4 regions of the Shewanella spartinae genome follow, and region 3 is predicted to be linked to each of the others. Evidence: predicted binding sites of a transcription regulator. Region 3 holds the regulator's gene; each other region holds the start of a gene.
The links. The regulator FliA, encoded in region 3, starts transcription of late flagellar genes. The targets are predictions, from matches to a motif close to CTAAAGNTNNNNNNNNNNNNGCCGATA.
Positions count from the first base shown of each region.

Region 1: K0I31_RS07870 (flagellar protein MotY) is a predicted target of FliA. The motif match lies at 1,887-1,913, and genes of this name have one in related genera.
Region 2: K0I31_RS10755 (VC2046/SO_2500 family protein) is a predicted target of FliA. The motif match lies at 2,275-2,301, and genes of this name have one in related genera.
Region 4: pomA (flagellar motor protein PomA) is a predicted target of FliA. The motif match lies at 1,290-1,316, and genes of this name have one in related genera.

Region 1 covers NZ_CP080418.1:1,752,147-1,755,817, reverse strand. Annotated here, with positions in the region: gene K0I31_RS07875 (prolyl oligopeptidase family serine peptidase) at 1-357, opposite strand, end outside; gene K0I31_RS07870 (flagellar protein MotY) at 967-1,827, opposite strand; gene rnt (ribonuclease T) at 1,996-2,709, shown strand; gene K0I31_RS07860 (DUF3137 domain-containing protein) at 2,810-3,671, opposite strand, start outside.
Region 2 covers NZ_CP080418.1:2,412,216-2,415,886, reverse strand. Annotated here, with positions in the region: gene queE (7-carboxy-7-deazaguanine synthase QueE) at 1-379, shown strand, start outside; gene K0I31_RS10775 (PLP-dependent cysteine synthase family protein) at 522-1,583, opposite strand; tRNA gene K0I31_RS10770 (tRNA-Tyr) at 1,885-1,969, opposite strand; tRNA gene K0I31_RS10765 (tRNA-Tyr) at 2,010-2,094, opposite strand; tRNA gene K0I31_RS10760 (tRNA-Tyr) at 2,126-2,210, opposite strand; gene K0I31_RS10755 (VC2046/SO_2500 family protein) at 2,336-2,824, shown strand; gene K0I31_RS10750 (DUF406 family protein) at 2,897-3,184, shown strand; gene K0I31_RS10745 (putative bifunctional diguanylate cyclase/phosphodiesterase) at 3,344-3,671, shown strand, end outside.
Region 3 covers NZ_CP080418.1:1,577,783-1,581,453, reverse strand. Annotated here, with positions in the region: gene K0I31_RS07030 (chemotaxis protein CheA) at 1-346, opposite strand, end outside; gene K0I31_RS07025 (protein phosphatase CheZ) at 362-1,099, opposite strand; gene cheY (chemotaxis response regulator CheY) at 1,113-1,496, opposite strand; gene K0I31_RS07015 (RNA polymerase sigma factor FliA) at 1,539-2,258, opposite strand; gene K0I31_RS07010 (MinD/ParA family protein) at 2,251-3,132, opposite strand; gene flhF (flagellar biosynthesis GTPase FlhF) at 3,137-3,671, opposite strand, start outside.
Region 4 covers NZ_CP080418.1:3,309,155-3,312,825, reverse strand. Annotated here, with positions in the region: gene dxs (1-deoxy-D-xylulose-5-phosphate synthase) at 1-16, opposite strand, end outside; gene ispA ((2E,6E)-farnesyl diphosphate synthase) at 39-920, opposite strand; gene xseB (exodeoxyribonuclease VII small subunit) at 921-1,160, opposite strand; gene pomA (flagellar motor protein PomA) at 1,556-2,323, shown strand; gene K0I31_RS14405 (flagellar motor protein MotB) at 2,328-3,272, shown strand; gene thiI (tRNA uracil 4-sulfurtransferase ThiI) at 3,527-3,671, shown strand, end outside.

The DNA of each region.
Region 1 (3,671 bases), 170 kb from region 3:
ATCGTTGCGGTAATAGAAGGTGTTGTCACCACGCTCGTTAGGGGCTGTGACCTTCTCGAAGTTCCACAGCTCGGTGATGCGATCGACGATCGCCTGCTTGTTTTCCAGCTGCGCCAGAAAATCATGGCCAGCCTCTTGCTGCTGCTTCACCCAAGCATGGGTCGCGTCACTCTCTTCCTCTAGATAACGGTAAGGGTCGGCAACCTGTACGCCGTGAATTGTTTCGACCACGCCCTGGGGCTGAACCGCTGCCTGCGCCGCTGCCGTTTCATTGGCATGGTACTGGCAACCCATGAGTGTTAAACCTAATCCGGCAAGCAAAAGGGTTTGCTTGGATAAAATCGTCTTAAGAGCCATCTGTAGCCGTCCTGGATATCTCGTTATTATTAATGGTAAACCTGTGAGCTAGCGCCCAATAACCTCGTACTATACAAGTAAAAAAAAACCGTGCAATGGCTACAAATAAACGAATCCGGCATTTGCGAAATTGACTTGTTAATAAAAAAACAACATGGATGAATTATATAAATCGTGAAATTATGCAGCAATTTTGCGTAATCAAGCGCAAATACCCCAAATGTGTGAATTCGGCCCTTTAAACACCCTCTTTAGATATTAGAAATACTAATCTAAGGTGGGAATTTTTCTAGTTTGTAGGACAAATGGTCTGACCCTATAATTCACCTCGTTTTCCGGAAGTGTCTACCCCGCTGGTAGATGGGAAACAAGAACTCCGAGTTCCCGTGCCAGTCACGTGAATTCATCCCTGGTTCTTATGCTTGACTTCCTTCCTTCAATTTGTTGATTGCAATGATTTATTTGCGGCCCACTTAAGATTAAGTGGGCTTTTTTTTGCCTGTTTTTTACCAGGCTTTTGCCACCGCTCGCTTTCTATCCCGGGCCGATAACAAAAAACCGGCCTTGTTGGCCGGTTTCCATAAATATTATTAATTCACTAAAGCTACTCTAATCCAGCGGCTTGCTAAGGCGAATAACCACGCGTCTGTTACGCGCCCGCTCGTCTATGGTGTCATTGGATGCCACGTGGCGACGCTCGCCGTGACCATAGGTATGGATACGCTCATTGGGGATACCCGCCGACAGGAAGAGCTGTTTGACCGAATTGGCGCGCTTCTCCGATACCTTCTTGTTCACCGAGCGGCCACCGAAGCTGTCGGTATAGGCATCGATCAACACCAACTCGACCTCAGGATCATAAGAGAGATACTCCTGCACCTTAGCGATCTGCGCCTTGGAGTAACGGGTCAGCTCTGAACCACCAAACTCATAGGTCAGCACAGTAAAGGCGATATCATCGAAACTATAGGGCAATAGATTAGCCAGACAGGATTTAAACTCGGCGTAGCGACGACCGAAGTTCGCCGCCGACAGCCCCACGGCTACCTTGCTGGAACGGTTATACCAGTCGGCATAATAGAAGGTCGGCTGCATGCCGCGCTCTAGCTCATTGAGCATGGACCAGGCCGCCTTCTTAGGCACCTCGCCACTGAAATATTTCTGATAGGTGAGATCGGTTATGGGACGGGATACCACACCAGGTCGCCAGGCGGGCGCCATGCTCATCAACTTGGCGCTGGTCACCTCGTCAGGCTTGACCCACATATCCAGGCTAAAGTTCAAATCATGATCTTTACCGGCGCGGCTGGTAAACACCGCCTTGCCATAAGATGGGATCTCATGCTCCAGGCGACAAACAATGGGGGTATTGTCACTCAGACGCCAGGAGGACTGTTCCAAGGAGGCAACATAGTGACGCAACTCGGCCTGCGCCGTCGTCGCCAGAGTCAAGCCAATCCCGAATGTCATCGCACATAGCACCCTAACCCACATAGACAGTCACTCTTGTTAATTACGTTACTTATCCCTATCGGCCTAATTTAGCATTCCTTTAGCCCATATATTGACCAATCAAACATGACAAGCTCCCATCGGATACTTCATAATAGCCCCCCACTCTTCACTTTGGATATTTTAATGAGCGATATTTGCGACGCACACAAACTTAAGCATAGATTTCGTGGCTACTTTCCCGTCGTCATAGATGTTGAAACCGCGGGTTTTAATGCTCAAACCGATGCGTTGCTGGAGATCGCCGTCACCCTGCTGAAGATGGATGATAATGGCGACTTGGTGCTGGATAAGACGCTGCATTACCATATCGAACCCTTCGAGGGCGCCAACCTAGAGCCAGAAGCCTTGGCGTTTAATGGCATAGACCCAAGCAATCCGCTGCGCGGCGCCGTCAGCGAGAAGGAAGCCTTCTTAGAGATCTTTAAAGAGGTCAAGAAGCACCAGAAGGCATCAAATTGTCACCGCAGCATCATAGTGGCCCACAACGCCGCCTTCGACCACGGCTTCGTCACCCAGGCGATTGAGCGCAACGCCCTCAAGCGCACGCCATTTCATCCCTTTGCCACTTTCGACACCGCCGCCCTCTCTGGGCTGGCGCTGGGTCATACGGTTTTGGCCAAGGCCTGTGAGATTGCCGGTATCCCCTTCGACAACAAAGAGGCTCACTCCGCCCTGTATGATACCGAGCGCACCGCCGAGCTGTTTTGTCATATCGTCAACAAGTGGAAGGCCTTAGGCGGCTGGCCGGTGGCCACGCCTAGCGAAGAAACAGGTAGCGATGAAGCAGCCAGCGAGTCGGCTAGCGGGCAAGACACAGATACGAGTGCTAACGGCTAACAAATAGTGAGTATCAATCGTAACTCTTATTAAGAGCTTGATAGTGAGAGCTTGATAGCTCGTAGCGGATGCGGCGAGCTATCAATAATTAAACCGATATTTACAGCCCTGTACGACTGTCCAGATTCAGGGCTTTAATTAAGTCAAACACCTCATAGATCTCCTTAAACACCTGCTCTATGTCATCGACAAAATCCAGTGGCTTTAACAGATCCAGTTTAGGTTCAAAATAGTTATGCTTGCAGGCGATCTTAATCAGCAGTCGTCCATCTTTAAAACTCGCCTCTAGTTCGCCACGGTAGAAACGAGACAGTGAGAGCATACGCTCCATGGTCGCCGTATTTAGCAAATATCTCGCCTCGACTTGATCGTCGCTATACACCTGAAACTCTCGCTCAAAGGTTGGGTCTTCCAGCTTTACCCGTGTCAGCTTCTGTTTAAACTGCACTAAGCTGTTGCCAATAACTCCTTTATCCTGACGCACCAGGGTATTACCAGAGAATTTCTTTAATAGCGTAAACTCAATCAAAAGCCCTTCGAACAAAGTCTTGTATTGGGGTTTATTGTCCTTAGTCCCTTTATACTCGAGTAGCGTCAGCTCTCTCATCAAGAAAGGCACATTGTGGTATTTGCCCTTAACCGAATCGTCAAAGTAGCCCTTGTCATATTTTGGAAAGAGACCATAGTCCTTATAAGTATCCAGTTCGGGTAAGTTCGACGGATTCAACTCAAAGCTCTTGCCAAAATAGCCGAGCAGCAGTGGATAGATCTCATCGACTATCTTAGTGCGCAATTGATTTATCTCGCTACTCGCCCAGATGATAACGCTTGCCACCGCGACGATAGATAAAAAGGCGCCGGCAAAGCCGATATAAAATACGCCATCTTCAAAATCGAGCACTATTGCGCCATAAAAACTCAGGGCAAAAAATGCCAAAAAGACAGGTAATCCTATCAGGGTG
Region 2 (3,671 bases), 830 kb from region 3:
TATCTATGACCTTATCGCCTTGACTCAAGCTTTTGCGGATGCCGGTATGCAGTGTCAAATCGAGACCAGTGGGACCTTCGATGTGTTGGTGGACCCTCGTGCCTGGGTGACGGTATCGCCTAAGATCAACATGAAGGGCGGATATAAGGTGTTAGAGCAGGCGCTGGAACGCGCCGATGAGATCAAACACCCGGTCGCCAAGGCTTCGCATATCGAGGAGCTCGATGAGCTGCTCAAAGGCATTGATACCCTGGGCAAGACCATCTGTCTGCAGCCGATTAGTCAGAAGCCTCGCGCCACCGAGCTGGCGATGAAGGTCTGCATCGAGCGTAACTGGCGCCTCTCTATTCAGACCCATAAATATCTGAATATCGATTAAGTATTAGGGATACTTATATTTACATAAAAAAACGGTGCCAACCGGGAGTAACCAGTTAAAGGCGCCGTTTTTCGTTGATGACTGCTTGAGCCTCTTTATCTTCTCTAAAGTCCTTGTTTGAGAACCGAAAAGATTGAACTCGCTATTCCAAATGCCCCGACTCATTAAAGGCCGTAAGCTTGGCCTGATACTCACTGATGTCGCCGATATGCTCATCGACCCATTGCTTGTCGTAGTAAGTATCGAGATAACGATCTCCCGAGTCGCATAGTAGGGTAACGATAGAGCCGGTTTGGCCGTTGGCATGCATTTCGCTCGCAAGTTGCAGGGCGCCATAGAGGTTGGTGCCTGTAGAAGGACCTGCCTTACGGCCTATCAGCGTCTCTAACCAATAGATAGTGGCGATCGATGCGCTGTCGTCAATCTTGACCATATGGTCGACTACCCCAGGGATAAAAGAGGGCTCCGCCCGCGGCCGACCTATGCCTTCGATACGGCTGGCACTGGCGCAGCTGATGGTGGCGTCGCCACTATGGTAATAGTCATAGAACACCGAATTTTCTGGGTCCACCACACAAAGCTTGGTCTTGGCACACTGGTAACGAATATAGCGGCCTATGGTGGCCGAAGTGCCGCCCGTGCCAGGGCTCATCACGATCCAGCTGGGAACGGGATGCGGTTCTCTTTGCATCTGCTCGAAGATGGAGTTGGCGATATTGTTATTACCGCGCCAGTCGGTGGCCCGCTCTGCATAGGTAAACTGATCCATATAGTGGCCCGATAGCTCGTCGGCCAGGCGTTGTGATTCGGCGTAGATCTGACTCGAATGCTCGACGAAATGGCAGCGTCCACCATAAAACTCTATCTGTTGGATCTTCTTCTTGGCGGTAGAGGCGGGCATCACGGCGATGAAGGGTAGCCCCAGCAAGCGCGCGAAGTAGGCCTCTGATACTGCGGTACTGCCAGATGAAGACTCTATGATGGGCGTATCTTGGGTGATCCAGCCATTACACAGGGCGTAGAGAAACAGGGATCGCGCCAGGCGATGCTTGAGGCTGCCTGTGGGATGGGTGCTTTCATCTTTTAGGTAGATATCGATGCCGGGCAGCATGGGCAGTTCCAGCTTGATCAGATGAGTGTCTGCACTGCGTTGATAATCAGCCTCGATCTTTGCGATGGCCTGGTTGACCCAAGATTGATCCATTGTGGCTCCTGAGGTTATTGAGCGGATAGACCTTATAGCTTAACGAAATAATTTATAACGAAAAGGAAAATCGAAAAGAAATGCGACTGAGCGTTGAGGGCGCGTGTTGTGATGATTGAAGGAGCGACAGGAAAATTGCTTAAGCCGTAGGCTGCAGTGGGTAGCAAACGGGACGAAATTAGTTTTGCTTTAAAACAGATGCGCTTTAAGGCAATAGGTAAAACAAACGGGGAAGCCAAGTTTTAAGAGAAAGCTGAGGTTTAGGATAAAGCTGAGAGATGAGATAACGCAGGAGAAAAAATGGTGGAGGGAGAAGGATTCGAACCTTCGAAGGCTGAGCCGTCAGATTTACAGTCTGATCCCTTTGGCCACTCGGGAACCCCTCCATATTTTTTACAGCAGCACAAGGTAATAACAAGATAAAGATGGTGGAGGGAGAAGGATTCGAACCTTCGAAGGCTGAGCCGTCAGATTTACAGTCTGATCCCTTTGGCCACTCGGGAACCCCTCCACGAGTATCTCTTTATTACATTGTAGGCAAATGGTGGAGGGAGAAGGATTCGAACCTTCGAAGGCTGAGCCGTCAGATTTACAGTCTGATCCCTTTGGCCACTCGGGAACCCCTCCTCAATTGCGGCGGCCATAGTAGTCAGAATCGTTGGCGCTGTAAAGCCCCAATTTAAAATAATTACTAAAGTTATGGCGCAAGCGGTCGATTAAATAGCAACGAGCTGTTTTATTGATGTTTTTTTATGCGAACTAGTCAGTTGATCATCAACGAAAATCAATTGGGGACCCGACTCAACCAGGCGATAGTCGATCATCGCCGGGGCGAATTTGGTCTGCTGCTGGCCATGTTGTCTAACGACGCCCGCGATATGGCGCAGTTTAACCTGGAGCAAGCACCCAGTGATATTGAGGCGAAACTCAAGCGTCAGTTTGAGTTACCGGACGCTCAGCCCCTGACCAGCGCACTGCATCTGGGTGAAGACAGAGATAATAGTGAGCAGTTTCATCAAGCGGGTCTCTGTGGTTTTCATCTACAGCAATATTTAAACCCCGAGCCCTTGGTGCATAGAGGGCGAGATCCACTGGCGATGCAAGAGGTGTTGGCTAATTGCGATCCCGTTACCTTGGCGCGTTTTCATAATGAACTCGACGCCGATGCACCTGTGATGGAGCTGCCCCATTTTACCGAGCAGATCGTCAGGCAACGTGCGTTAGGAGACATTTTGGCTTAGTTTTAAGTGCGAACGCTCGGGTTTTGCTATATATAGCTAAGAGCATTTTCAGTTAAAAGGTTAAGCGTCAAAATGAAGAAGATTCAAGAAGGTCAATCCGAGTTAGTCAACGATACCTGTAACGATTGTGGCAGCTATGCCGATATTGGCGCGGTGATCGATGAGTTTGATACCGTACTGACTCTGGTTCGTGAGGGTGACAAGGCCCAGAGCGAGTTGCAAGCCATGGCAGATGCGGCCAAACAGCGTTTCGAGGGCGTAGAGAGTGAAATTAAGGCGGTAGAAGGCGCCCTGGAGCTACGTCTGACCTTTGGTTACAGCGCCGAGAAGATGATTTTTCAACTCGAGCATGGCCTCTAATAGGGGGCAGCCATATTTGCTTGCTAATTAGCTAGTTATTCGTGTAATGTGCACAAATTGAACGTTAAATAATAACAATAACATCTATGTTGTACCGTCTTTGGCGGTTTTTATCTTGATAACCTTTTTATTGGCAAAGGTTATCGGCAGTAGGATTTTATGACCAAGCGACAATTTCAACATCTGCTTGAAACGATAGTCAATTCGACGCAGAAACAAGAAGGCCAGTTTAAAGAGACGGCCGAGCTTGCCTGTGATCTGCTCAGTCAATCCCTGAAGGTCGACAACATAGGTGTTTGCCTGTTTTCCGGTTGCGAAACAAGTGAGCTCATAGCTCTTTCGGGTTCTCAAAGCCAAGCTTCATTTAATCACTCTGCTCAGCGTCATGCTTCGCGCCCCGCACAGGGTCTCTGTACTAACTATTTCGAACAACTCAAACGTGGTCGTATCATAGATGTGCTCGACGTGGAGCAGGACTACCGCGTCG
Region 3 (3,671 bases):
CGGCAGGGCTTTGCTCGACACCCGCTTGGGTCTCGGCAAACATAGAGTTGATGGTGTCGACGGCTTGGAGAATGATATCCATCAGCTCGGCAGAAACGCTGCGCTTACCCGTGCGTAACAGGTCAAAGGTGTTTTCCGCTTCGTGACAAACATCCACCATGGGCGTCAGACTCAAGAAGCCGGCGCCGCCTTTAACGGTATGGAATCCACGGAAGATGGCATTGAGTAGTTCGGTGTCGTCGGGGTTATTTTCTAACGCCACCAGCTGTTCAGAGAGAAGCTCAAGGATCTCGCCCGCTTCAATCAAAAAGTCCTGCAGTATCTCTTCATCAACATCAAAGGACATTCATATGACTCCTACTTAGAAACCTAGACTCGACAGCAAGTCATCGACTTCATCTTGCCCTGTCACGACATCATCACGCTGATCAGCGTTCATAATAGGACCTTCAGCTTCGACGCACTTCTCAGATGCACGGGGTTTATCCGTTGCGGGCTGCTCGCCAAATACGGTCAACATAGAGACCAGGTTATTCTCAACCTCTCGCACCAGCTCGATCACCCGGCGGATCATCTGTCCGGTCAGATCTTGGAAGTCCTGGGCCAGCAATATGTTGTTGAGTAACTCTTTTAAACGATTGGAATCGGATTCGCTGCGTTCGATAAACTGCTGAACATCATGGCAAAGCGCCTTAAATTCGTGCAGCTGAATATCGCGACGCATCAGGCGATCCCAGGAAGGCTTAACGGCCTGTACGTTCATGGTAAGGGCATCTGCAAGGGGCAGAGACTCTTCGACGGCGTCCATGGTTTTATTGGCGGCCTGCTCCGTCATGTCGATGACATAATTGAGGCGCTCTTTGGCATCGGGAATTTCGCTATTGGCCAGCTCCACGAGGCGACCGTCCACCTGAAAGTCCACTATGGCACTGTGAAGCTGACGGGTTAGGCGACCCACCTCGTCAAACAGCTCTTTCTGAATCGGGCTGGCGATATCGCGAATTAGCTCATCGGCCATCTCTTGTTGACCCGCCTCTAGCAGATCAACGAGTTGCTTGGCCTGTGCTAGATTGATCAGCCCTGAAGTTTCTGCCTGCATAGCTCAACCTTGATTAACCGAGTCGTTCGAAAATTTTGTCTAACTTCTCTTTCAATGTCGCCGCAGTAAAAGGTTTCACCACATAGCCATTCACACCGGCCTGCGCCGCTGCAATGATCTGTTCCCTTTTCGCTTCCGCAGTCACCATCAACACAGGAATGTGCTTCAGGTTGTCATCAGCACGGATAGCCTTTAACAGGTCGATCCCCTGCATGCCAGGCATATTCCAATCGGTCACGACAAAGTCAAAATCGCCTTTTTGCAACATAGGCAAGGCTGTCGAACCGTCATCTGCTTCCTGAGTGTTATTAAAACCCAAGTCTCTCAACAAGTTCTTGATGATGCGTCTCATTGTTGAGAAGTCGTCAACAACGAGAATCTTCATATTCTTGTCCAAGGTTTCCTCCGCGGAGCTGTTTTTATATTGCTCATGTAATCGTTATATTTTGGTCCAATGCTTGAGTTTAGCTTTGAGTCTGAGCATCGCCTGGCTGTGTATCTGGCTTACTCGGGATTCGCTTACATCAAGTACGGCACCGATCTCTTTTAAATTTAATGCTTCGTCATAATATAACGACAAAACTAATCCATCTCTTTCTGGCAGTAATTTAATCGCCTCGACGAGGGCCTCGTGGAACTGTGTCTCTGCCAGTGACTCAAATGCGTCGTCCTGATGATCGTCTTCCTGTCTTACTACATCGACCGATACACCAAGATCTTCAATTCCAACTACTTTCCCGACGGAAACATCATTAAGAATATGATGGTACTCATCGAGCGTCATATCAAGTCGATCCGCAATTTCATTGTCTTTTGCGTCACGTCCAAGTTCTTGTTCTAGCTCGTCAATCACCTGGGCTATGCGTCGCTGATTACGGTGAACCGACCTGGGTACCCAGTCTCCTCGCCTAATCTCGTCGAGCATGGAGCCGCGAATACGTATACCGGCGAAGGTTTCAAACTTGGCGCCCTTGCTGCCATCGAACTTGGCCGAGGCTTCAAGCAGGCCCATCATACCTGCTTGTAACAGATCATCCAATTGCACCGAGGCGGGTAGACGAGCGAGTAAATGGTGAGCAATCCTTTTTACCAACGGTGCATACTGTTCGACAATAGAAGCTTTGTTATCTAAACAAGTATACGCAGCGGCTTTACTCACTCGTACGATCCTCTTGATATTCGGGACGTTGAACCAATCGCTCTACAAAGAACTCCAGGTGTCCGCCCGGTTGTTGTGGCACTGGCCAGCTAATAATCTTATTCGCTAGGCCGTGATAAGCAATTGACGCAGGCGACTTAGGAAATGCCTCGACGATCAACTTTTGTTTACGAACTGATTTGCGAAGGTTTTCATCGAAGGGGATAGTCGCAACCAGCTCCAGGGCCACGTCGAGAAAACGGTCGGTTACCTTGCTAAGTTTAGCAAACAACTCCATCCCTTCTCGCAAACTTCTGACCATGTTTGCCACAATCTTAAATCTGAATACACCGTGCTCACGGCTAAGAATCTTAATCAAAGCATAGGCATCGGTAATAGAGGTCGGCTCGTCGCACACCACCACCAACACATCTTGAGAGGCGCGAGAGAAGCTGAGCACCATGTCTGAGATACCTGCCGCGGTATCGACCACCAGGATATCAAACTGGGTCTTCATCTCGCTGAAGGCACGGATCAGGCCCGCATGCTGGGCCGGTGTCAGCTCGACCATGGCCTGGGTGCCAGAAGTAGCTGGAATAATGCCAATCCCCTTAGGACCGCGTACGATAATATCGTCAAGGTCAGCGTCACCCGATAATACGTGGGAGAGATTGCGCTCGGCTCTTAGGCCCAACATGACATCGACGTTGGCCAGGCCCAAGTCGGCATCGAGCACAAGCACACGCTTGCCCTTCTCGGCCAGGGAGACGGCGGTATTGATCGATACGCTGGTTTTACCTACGCCACCCTTACCACCGGTTACGGCAATTACTTTTACTTTTTCGTTATATGGTTGATTCATCATACGTAAACCGCTTGCTTGATCCCGACTCATTATATTACTCAAATGCGTAGGCCTGTTCATATGACCTTTCGTTATTCTGTATTGGTTGCACTTTCTTTTCGAGTACCGACAGGGCCTTGTTGGCTAAGGCTAAGGTGTCGGCTACTTGCATATCTTCTGGCACTCTTTGTCCATCGGTGACATAACTCAAAGGTAATCCGCTTTGAATCAACACACTCAACGCCGGTGCCAAGGCCACTGATTCATCTAATTTGGTCAAAATCGCGCCGGATAATGGAATCCGGGTAAACTGCGCGACGGCATCTTCAAGCACTCTTCTTTGACTTGTAGATGACAGTACCAGATAACTGCGAATAGGTAATCTGCTATTTGCAGTTAAATTATCAAGTTGCTGGAACAATCTCACATCTCTCTGTCCCATGCCCGCCGTATCTATCAATACTAGCTTGCGATTGCGGAACTGATAAAGAATTTGTTCCAACTCATTGAGATCATGAGCTTGCTTGACCGGGCACCCCATTATTTTGCCATAGGTTGCCAGCTGCTCATAGGCTCCAATGCGATAATGA
Region 4 (3,671 bases), 1.7 Mb from region 3:
TAATATCCAAACTCATAGCGAGATTCTTTGGCTCTTTATTATACTCTTCGCTCTATGATAAAACGGGCGAATTCGGCAATTAACTGGCTATTGTATGGTAATTTAGCCAGCGCTGATAGGGCGTCTTCGATCAAACTTTTCGCAGTCGCTTGGGCCCCGGATAAACCGAGTAGTTTCGGATAGGTACTCTTGTTCGATTCGCAGTCCGAGCCCTGGGGCTTACCCAGCTCTTCTGTACTGGCGATGATGTCCAGCACGTCGTCTTGTACCTGGAAGGCGAGGCCGATGGCGTCGGCAAATGTTAACAGATGGCTCGCTTGCTCATCTGTGACCTTGGCAGCAATGATAGGTAATTCTACTGCACAGCGAATCAAGGCGCCGGTTTTTAATCTGTGTAACCGCTTTAGGGTCTCGAGATCTATCTGTCTGTCGGTGGCGTTAAGATCCATCGCCTGACCACCACACATGCCGCTGTAGCCAGATGCCTTGGCAAGGGCGCGCACCATGGCCAGTTGTTGGCTGGCACTCAGCTCGCTGCCTTCCTGGCTGATGATCTCGAAGGCCAAGGTTTGCAGGGCATCGCCGGCCAGGATGGCGGTGGCCTCATTAAAGGCGATATGCACTGTCGGCTGGCCGCGGCGCAGGGCGTCGTCGTCCATCGCCGGTAGATCGTCGTGGATCAGCGAGTAGGCATGAATACATTCGATGGCGGCGGCGCAGGCATCTAGCCTTTCCAGTGGTACACCCAGCATCTCGCCCACGGCGTAGACCAGAAAGGGGCGGATACGTTTGCCGCCAATCAGGGCGCCGTGTTCCATGGCGGCCTTGAGTTGTGGCTCGGTATCGTCTTGTGCATTGATAAAATGGCGCAGCTGGCCGTCGACGCGCTGCTGGTATCGCGTTATCGCTTCATTTAGCAATTATTCGCCCTCTGGCAGATAGGGTTGCAAGCTGGGTTGATCTTGTTCCTGGGTCAAGATAGAGACTTTCTGTTGGGCCTGTTCGAGTTTGCCTTGGCTGTTTCTGACCAGATTGATGCCGCGCTCAAATTGTTTGAGGGCGTCATCCAGAGAGACATCGCCCTGCTCCAGGCTGGTTACGATGTTTTCTAATTCTGTGAGTGACTCTTCGAAGGTCAGGTTTTCAGGTTTTTTGGCCACGGTGATTTTCCCAAGAATTTAGCGACAGACAAAGTATCTCAGTCGACCCTAGGGGTCAAATTGCGCTGTCGTATATTTGTGCAATAGCACGCTTTAAGGAGGTTTTTTTATAAAAAATTGAATTTGTAGCTAAACTTGCGTGTAAGCTGTCCGATAATTGAATTAGAACAATACTCAATTTTGTCAGATATTATATCGTAAACTCCCGTCTGCGGTTAGGCGAATTCCCGTCTAATTGACGACTTTTGTGTCGTCGTCCAGGTCCTGGGAGATGCCTTTCATTGCAAGAGTGAGTAGAGTAGAGACCTGTCTCGAGATGATTATGGTGTTGACTGAGAGCTTGATCCCGAGATCAAGGTATTAGCAACGGCCGATACTGTAAATGAGGAAGAGTTGTGGATTTAGCGACCCTGATAGGCCTGATTGGTGCATTTGGTTTTATTATCGGAGCTATGGTCAGCAGTGGTGGTATCGCCATCTTTGTTGACGTGCCCTCTGTGCTTATCGTGATGATAGGCTCTCTGTTTGTGGTGATGATGAAATTTAACCTCAAACAGTTCCTCGGTGCGGTCAAGATCGCCGCAAAAGCCTTTATGTTCAAGATAGATAAGCCGGACGAGTTGATCGAGCAGTCGGTCACCATGGCCGATGCTGCCCGTAAGGGGGGCTTTCTGGCTCTGGAAGAGGCGGAGATCAGCAACAGCTTCATGCAGAAGGCGGTCGACATGTTGGTGGACGGCCATGACGGCGAGGTGGTGCGCGAAGCCCTAGAGAAGGATATCGCCCTTACCGAAGAGCGCCATAAAACGGGGATCAGCATCTTCAAGGCGCTGGGTGATGTGGCACCTGCCATGGGGATGATAGGTACCCTTATCGGTCTGGTGGCCATGCTGTCTAATATGGACGACCCTAAGTCTATCGGCCCCGCCATGGCGGTGGCCTTGTTGACTACGCTCTATGGCGCCGTGATTGCCAACATGATCGCCCTGCCGATCGCCGATAAACTCTCGCTGCGCATGGGCGAAGAGATGCTCAACCGCAACCTGATCATGGATGCGGTACTCGCCATTCAAGACGGTCAAAACCCTAGGGTTATCGAGGGCTTCTTGAAGAACTATCTCTCGGAGAAACAGCGGAATATAGACACGACGGACGGGGAATAGCCAGATGGCTAAGAAGGTCAAATGCGATTGTCCGCCCGCCGGGGCGCCCATGTGGTTGGCAACCTTTGCCGACCTCATGTCGCTATTGATGTGTTTCTTCGTCTTGCTGCTGGCCTTCTCCGAGATGGACGTGATGAAGTTTAAGCAGATCGCCGGGTCGATGAAGTATGCCTTCGGTGTGCAGAACAAGGTTGAAGTCAAAGATATTCCCAAGGGCACCTCGGTGATCGCGCTGGAGTTTCGCCCCGGTAAGCCAGAACCCACTCCCATCGAGATCATCAATCAGCAGACCAATGAGATGACCGAGCCCACCATTGAGGTGCAGGCAGGTGAAGACGACAGTGCCGGCGGCGTGCAGCAGCAGCGCGGTGAGCAGCGCGGCGGCGAGGCCTCATCGACGGCTCAGGAAGAGGCTGATGCCGAGGCTCAGGCGAAGCAACAGCAGCAGGAGGCCGCGTCACAGGATCAGATCAATGATCAAGTGAAGAAGATGGCCCAGGAGCTCAACAAGGAGATCGTCGACGGGGCGATCGAGATTGAGTCCTTGGGGCAGCAGATCATCATACGTATCCGAGAGAAGGGCGCCTTCTCATCGGGCTCTGGCTTCCTACAGCCAAGGTTTAAGCCGGTGATCCGCCGTGTGGGCGAGCTGCTCAAGGATGTGCCGGGGATCATTACCGTATCCGGTCACACGGATGATATGAATATCAGCAACGAGCTCTACAGCTCTAACTGGGATCTCTCCAGTAAACGCGCCGTGGCCGTGGCTCATGAGCTGGTGCGTGTGCCCGGCTTCGATCAGCAGCGGATGAAGGTGGTGGGCATGGCCAGCACGGCGCCGCTGGTGCCGAACGACTCTGCCGCCAATCGCGCCCGTAATCGCCGGGTCGAAATTGCCATCGAGCAGGGCAAGCCGAAAGAGTCAGACGAGATTCAAGTCGAGCAGTAGCCTGTCTATTTAGGTCTTAACTTAAGGCAAATAGTTTCAGATAAGGCGTCCACACCGGTGGACGCTTTTCATTTCTACCAGCCTATCCTCAGCCACTCTCTTCGGAGCGGATTATCCTAAGCTGAATAAATATTGCGCACATTAAGGGGGCGAGGGCAGAAAATCCCTGCCGAGTCGCTGATTTATGGGCATTTGTGCACCGGGCTTGGTATAATGGCAAGATTGCTGTTTAAAATTATTCCCGCGGAACGCCCATGAAATTTATCGTAAAACTCTTTCCTGAAATCATGATGAAAAGCAAACCGGTAAGAATGCGTTTTACCAAGATGCTTGAAACCAATATCCGAAATGTGCTGCGCAAGGTCGATGAAGAGGCCAGAGTGCAGCGTCAGTGGGATA